One region of the Sporosarcina pasadenensis genome, then DNA from elsewhere that is predicted to be linked to it. Evidence: riboswitches for the same ligand, from Rfam matches in the RefSeq annotation. Region 1 holds a riboswitch; the other holds the start of a gene.
The links. Region 1 has a riboswitch for S-adenosylmethionine ahead of metA (homoserine O-acetyltransferase MetA). Riboswitches for the same ligand answer to the same signal wherever they lie in the genome.

Region 1 (3,413 bases):
CCTCCTTGAATGCAGCAATCGTGTTCTCCGGAAAGTTACCTGAAGCGCCTCTATGTGCGAAGATTTCCATTTTGCTTCCTCCGATTTCATTTAACTAACATAAGGCCCGTGACATAAGGGCGACGGTGCTGTAACCGTTGCCCTCTGCCCTTGGAAATGCTCATTCCCAAGTCTTATTCGATTCAATTTCTTTTTTTAGGATTTCTGCACCTTTAGGACTAATGTACATGCCATTCGAAAGTTTTGTGTTCTCGGGAGTGATTTCTCCGGTTACGATGCACGCCGCATCGACTACATACTTCCGCAGGATGATCATATCGTCATCAACGAATATTTCCATTGGTGCGCCTTTATCGAGTTTCAAGGTGCTTCTCAATTCCTTCGGGATCACAATCCGGCCGAGATGGTCTACTTTTCTGACAATGCCTAAGCTTCGCATATTATCCTCCCTGACTTTATGTTTTTTTGTAAATATATCAACTATTATACCAGTAAATTAGGAAATTACAAAAAAATGAATATACTTTCTTTCAGTTTCCTATTCTTTCTATTCCTCTTATGCTACCTTTGAAACGTTTCTGGCCAGGATTTTTTCTGATAGAATAGGTAAGTCTTTTAAGAAAGGGGAACCAATTATGTCATTCATCAAGAAAAGACCGGTCGTTTTCGACTATGTTCAGATCATCCTAGGAGCGTCATTGGTCGGACTTTCATTCAATATATTTTTATTGCCATCCCGTATAGCTGCAGGAGGCATTTCAGGTGTCAGTACGATTTTGTATGAACTATTCGAATATAATCCTGCCTACGTTCAATGGATGATCAACATTCCTCTTATCGCGTTGGGACTGTTGCTTGCGGGGAAGGAGTTCAGCACAAAAACGATTGTCGGTACTTTTTTCGTCCCATTCGTCATCTATTTGACGAGTGGAATCCAATTGTCTGTCGATAATCCGCTACTCAGTTCCATCTATGGCGGTATTATGCTCGGTATTGGGTTGGGAATTGTTTATAGAGGAAATGGATCGACTGGAGGAACTGCATTAATCGCCCAATTACTGAAGAAGTATACAGGCATCTCAAGTGGCTTTTCACAATTGATTGTCGATGGTATTGTCGTTGTCACCTCAGCTTTCGTGTTTAATTTTGAACTTGCTTTGTATGCACTTATGTCAATTTATGTAACGAGCAAGGTGATTGATTTCGTCCAGCTCCAAACATCACCGACAAAGCTAGTCCTTATCATTACCGACCATGAAGAGAAAATTCAATCGGTCATCCAAAATGAAATTGACAGGGGATTAACGAAAATGAAGGCGACAGGAGGCTATTCAAACAACGAAAAAACAATGATCTTTTGCGTTGTCGAACAGTCGGAGGCTGTCTATTTGAAGAAACTACTTCAAGCTGCTGAACCGTCGTCATTTGTCATTTTCCTAAACGCTTCCGAAATATTAGGGCTTGGTTTTTCAAAAGCGAAAGTGCATCGTTGAAACAAATCAGTATACAATCCCATGATTGATGATATAATAGTCACAATTGAATAATTCTTATCAAGAGAAGCTGAGGGATTTGGCCCGTTGAAGCTTCAGCAACCTCTGCGATTGCAGGAAGGTGCTACCTCCAACAAGATGTGAATCTTGAGAGATAAGAACGGAGAAACAGATGCAAATCCTCGTTCCTATCTTTGGGAGCGGGGTTTTTTATTTTATAAAGGGGGAGCAACAATGCCAATCAATATACCTGAGCAATTACCGGCACGTGAGCTGTTGAAAGAAGAAAAGATTTTCGTCATGGATGAACGGCGGGCAACTACCCAAGATATCCGTCCGTTAAATATCCTCATCTTGAATTTAATGCCGGAAAAAGAAAAGACGGAACTTCAATTGCTTCGTCTGCTCGGCAATACGCCATTGCAAGTGAATGTTTCATTTTTGAATACAGCGACGTACGAATCTAAAAATGTGAGCAAAAATCACTTGGAATCATTTTACACGACATTCGACCGTGTTAAAAATCGCCGTTATGACGGGCTCATCATTACAGGAGCCCCAATCGAGCACCTTCAGTTTGAAGATGTCGCCTATTGGGATGAGTTGAAACTAATTATGGACTGGTCGACGACAAATGTCACTTCTGTATTGCATATTTGTTGGGGAGCGCAAGCTGCTCTTTACCATCATTACGGAATCGACAAATTTGAGTTGCCGAAAAAGCTATCTGGCGTCTATAGTCATCAGTTGACCGATCCGACAATTGAGCTGGCTCGTGGTTTTAATGATCTATTCAACGCACCCCATTCACGGTATACGTCTGTTTCAATTGAAGAAATTGAACAGGAGCCGCGACTTCAATTATTAGCGGTATCGGAAGAGGCAGGCGCGTTCATCGTCCTGTCTAAAGACGGCAAACATATTATGATCACCGGCCATTTGGAATATGATGCGTGCACGCTCGCCGAAGAATACGAACGGGACTTGAAAAAAGGGATCGATATAGATATGCCGGAAAACTATTTCCCAAATGACAATCCGAAAAAGCAACCATTGAACACATGGCGCTCACATACTCATCTTCTTTTCTCAAACTGGTTAAATTATTACGTCTACCAAGAAACTCCGTACGTATGGGAATGAAAATCTAAAACAAAGCAGCAAAGCGGGAATAGATGAAATCCCTGCTTTGCTTGTTTTTTTCTCTGTATATTGTAATAGTTCTATCACACACTACCGTTGTGGAGGTGTGTACAAAAATGATTTCAGATGCAATTTCTAAAATTGATTTTTGGGAAATGACGTTTAGAACAATTTTTGCTTTTATCATTCTTATGCTCCTCGCCAGAATGATGGGGAAAAAGCAGATTTCACAGCTTACTTTTTTCCATTACGTCACGGGTATTACAATTGGTTCCGTTGCGGCTGAGATATCCGCTCAAACGGAAACCCCATTTCTGGATGGGGCAGTCTCAATGATTTGGTGGGCTCTACTAACCGTTTTTGTGAACTTCCTAACAATAAAATCGAAAAAAGCGAGAATCTTATTCGATGATCAGCCGACCATTGTTATACACAGAGGCAAAATTAGTGAAAAAGGGATGAAGAAGGCTCGTCTAACATTGAATGATTTGAACATGATGCTCCGCGAGCAAAGCATTTTCGCTGTTGCAGACGTTAACTATGCAATTCTTGAGACGAACGGCCAGTTAAGTGTCATGAAAAAAGCGGCTCAAGAGACCGCGACGCGCAAAGACGTGAAAGCACCCGGCAATGAGCCAAAATATATACCGACAGAAATCATTTCAGATGGAAAATTAATCAAAGAAAACTTGACCGAGCTCAAACTGACAGAAGAATGGGTTTATGAGCAGCTGAAGAAAAACGGTTTCAGCAAAGTGGAACAAGTTTATTATGCAG
Region 2 (3,413 bases), on a different contig from region 1:
TATTAGCGGTATTAATCTTAGGAACGGCCGTGAAGATTTGGTTGGACTTTTGATTTGAATATAAAAAAACAGAAGCCTCACGCTGAGTGCTTCTGTTTTTTCTTGAATGATGCGCGAATACGAGGCTCCGTCCCTTTGAGAATCCGCTTGAAATTTTCAATATGCTTCCAGATCGACATGAAGAAAAGTATAATGGCAATTAATATTGGCCAATGTCCCTCAAGCCAAACGGCCATAACCAATAGAGTGATGTACAACATGATAACACCAAAGACTAGAATGTCCGATATGAGGGCCACAAGAATGAAGAGGATGAACCCGGCAAGTCCAAATCGCCAATCAATTGCAAAGAGCACCCCGATTACAGTTGCAGTTCCCTTTCCACCATTGAAGTTCATATGGAACGGAAAATTATGACCGAAAATAACGGCAGCTCCAATAGTGAAAAGTAATAAATTGATGTATTCCGTTTGCAGTCCGAAATGTTCGGCAAGCAATCTGACGGCAATGACCGCGAAAACGCCTTTGCCGATATCAATTAATGCAACAAGTGCGCCATACCGTTTCCCAAGAACGATCATTGCGTTTGATGCTCCGGCGTTTTTTACGCCAGTCTCTTTCAAATTAACCCCTGATATCCAATGCGCGACTGTCGATCCGTGCAGACAGCCGACTAAATATCCACAAACTATGGTAACTAAAATCCATAACGTCATAAGGATCCCCCAAAATTAATATATTCATATGAACCAGCGTCCAATGTTGGTTGAATCGCGTCCAAAGCGAGTGGTTGCGCGTTCAAAGAAGCCGGTCCCGCGCTCAAAGAGGCTGCACCCGCGCTCAAAGAAGTCCCTCACGCGCTCAATAAGGCTGCATCCACGCTCAAAGAAGTCCCTCACGCGCTCATCCACGCTCAAAGAAGTCCCTCACGCGCTCAAAAAGGCTGCATCCACGCTCAAAGAAGTCCCTCACGCGCTCAAAGAGGCTGCACCCGCGCTCAAAGAAGTCCCTCACGCGCTCAAAGAGGCTGCACCCGCGCTCAGTCCGACTTCTAAAACCATTATAACACCTCAGATAAAGCGCAAGTTTCAGAAAAAAATAAATTCACCCCTTGACTTTTAAAAAATAGTCTCCTATACTGTTCAACAAGATGAAAAACTGAATACCCAAACTCTTATCAAGAGCGGCGGAGGGACTAGGCCCTGCGATGCCCGGCAACCGGCAAGTGACGAACTTGCAAAGGTGCTACTTCCTACAGATTCGTGCAAACGGTCTGAAAGATAAGAGGAGGAATAAGCGAAAGCGTAACCCTTCTCTTAGCGAAAGGGGTTATTTTTTTATTCCAAAAACCCCCAACGCCTCCGCATTGCCTTTTCATCTTAAAAAATCCACTGGAGGTAATAAAAATGACAAACAAACAACTTCAACCAGAAACTCTTCTCTTACACGGAGGTCAAAAGCCGGATCCTATTACAGGTTCTCGTGCTGTACCGATCCACCGTACTACCGCATTCGTTTTCCGCGACACTGAACATGCCCAAAACTTATTCGGCTTGCAAGAAGCAGGCAATATTTACACACGAATCACAAATCCGACCGTTGCAGTTTTTGAAGAAAGGGTTGCACTACTAGAAGGTGGAACAGCTGCAGTCGCTCTTTCTTCCGGGATGGCCGCTATTGCTTTCTCCATTTTGAACATTGCGGGAGCAGGGGACGAAATCGTCGCTGCCGGCAATCTATACGGCGGTACGTATAATCTATTCGCCGTCACGCTTCCTCGCTACGGCATCAATGTGAAATTTGTCGATGCAGAAGACCCAGAAAACTTCCGCGCGGCAATTACGGACAAAACGAAAGCGATCTTCGCAGAAACGATTGGGAACCCGAGCTTACAAGTGCTCGATATCGAAGCAGTCGCAAATATCGCTCATGAGAATGAAATTCCGTTCCTCATCGATAACACATTCGCATCCCCATACGGATCGAATCCAATCGAGTTTGGAGCAGACGTCGTCATTCATTCCGCAACGAAATGGATTGGCGGCCACGGAACGACAATTGGAGGTGTCGTCGTCGACGCAGGGAAATTTGACTGGACGCGCGGCAAGTTCCCAGGCTTTACAGAGCCGGACGAAACGTACCACGGCCTACGCTACGGCGTTGACACTGCGGCAGCGGCATTCGCTACGAAGCTCCGCGTCCAATTGCTGCGTGACTTCGGGCCTTGCCTAGATCCGGACAGTGCTTTCAACTTCCTACAAGGGCTGGAGACGCTTCATTTGCGTGTGACACGCCATAACGAAAATGCCGTGAAAGTCGCTGAATTCCTACAGGCTCATCCGTCTGTTGAATGGGTTACTTACACAGGACTGGAAGATCATCCGACATATGAAAATGCTAAGAAATATTTGAAAAACGGCTTCGGCTCCATCATCGTCTTTGGCATTAAAGGCGGACGTGAAGCAGGGCGCAAAGTGATCGATAATATTACGCTATGGTCACATGTGGCAAATGTGGGGGATGCTAAATCTCTAATCATCCATCCTGCATCAACAACACATCAGCAATTGTCTGCGGAAGACTTGAAAAAGACGGGGACGCCGGAAGAATTGATCCGTCTGTCTGTCGGACTTGAGTCTACGGAAGATATCATTGCAGACTTGCAGCAGGCGATCGAAAAAGCCGCGCCGGTAGCAGTCCGCTAAGGGACATCATTACTAACATCTAGCTGCGGGCGCCAGACGCTTGGGTCATAAGTCGAAGCTAAAGTCGTAACGAAGAACGGCTTTTGCGAGTAAAAGCGTAGCGTTACGAGCAGCGGTAACAAAGCGCATCTTCGCCTTATGCCTGTCGCATCTAGGCAGGCGCCCTCCGCTTTAGAAATAGAGAGGGTGGTTTCATGCCGTCAATTAAAGTGGCCATACTCGGTTTCGGTACGGTCGGTGAAGGTGTTTACAGAATCCTGCAGGAAAAGCGGGAAGAGATTAAAAGGAGCACTGGTTTCGCCGTTGATGTCGTATCCATCCTTGTAAAAGACAAGGCAAAAGAACGTATGCCGATTACAGGCGCAAAATTTACAGATGACATTCAGGAAATATTGGGGAATCCCGAAATCGATATCGTTCTCGAAGCGATTGTCGGGGAAGAACCTGCGTATACGTATTTGTCGGATGCGATCGAGAAGGGTTGCCACATCATTACCGCGAACAAAAAGATGTTTGCTAAACACGGACCTGCGTTAATGAAACATGCCGAGTTCAGGGATGTGCAAGTTGGGTTCGAAGCGACGACAGCTGGCGGCGTCCCGGTCATCCGGACGGTGTCCAATTTGCTGGCAAGTGATCGTATCAAACGGATCCAAGGCATTTTAAATGGGACGTCGAATTTCATTTTGACGAAAATGCGCGATGAAG

Region 2: linked by a shared signal. The riboswitch ahead of AB1K89_RS13555 (O-acetylhomoserine aminocarboxypropyltransferase/cysteine synthase family protein) and the one ahead of metA (homoserine O-acetyltransferase MetA) in region 1 are both predicted to bind S-adenosylmethionine.

Annotation. Positions count from the first base shown of each region.
Region 1 covers NZ_JBFEGM010000002.1:32,852-36,264, reverse strand. The annotation lists gene AB1K89_RS03935 (glycerophosphodiester phosphodiesterase) at 1-70, opposite strand, end outside; gene AB1K89_RS03930 (AbrB/MazE/SpoVT family DNA-binding domain-containing protein) at 161-439, opposite strand; gene AB1K89_RS03925 (YitT family protein) at 636-1,493, shown strand; SAM riboswitch class I at 1,548-1,654, shown strand; gene metA (homoserine O-acetyltransferase MetA) at 1,728-2,636, shown strand; gene AB1K89_RS03915 (YetF domain-containing protein) at 2,753-3,413, shown strand, end outside.
Region 2 covers NZ_JBFEGM010000009.1:145,516-148,928, reverse strand. The annotation lists gene AB1K89_RS13570 (sulfite exporter TauE/SafE family protein) at 1-53, shown strand, start outside; gene AB1K89_RS13565 (glycerol-3-phosphate acyltransferase) at 78-716, opposite strand; gene AB1K89_RS13560 (hypothetical protein) at 713-844, opposite strand; SAM riboswitch class I at 1,172-1,287, shown strand; gene AB1K89_RS13555 (O-acetylhomoserine aminocarboxypropyltransferase/cysteine synthase family protein) at 1,407-2,705, shown strand; gene AB1K89_RS13550 (homoserine dehydrogenase) at 2,900-3,413, shown strand, end outside.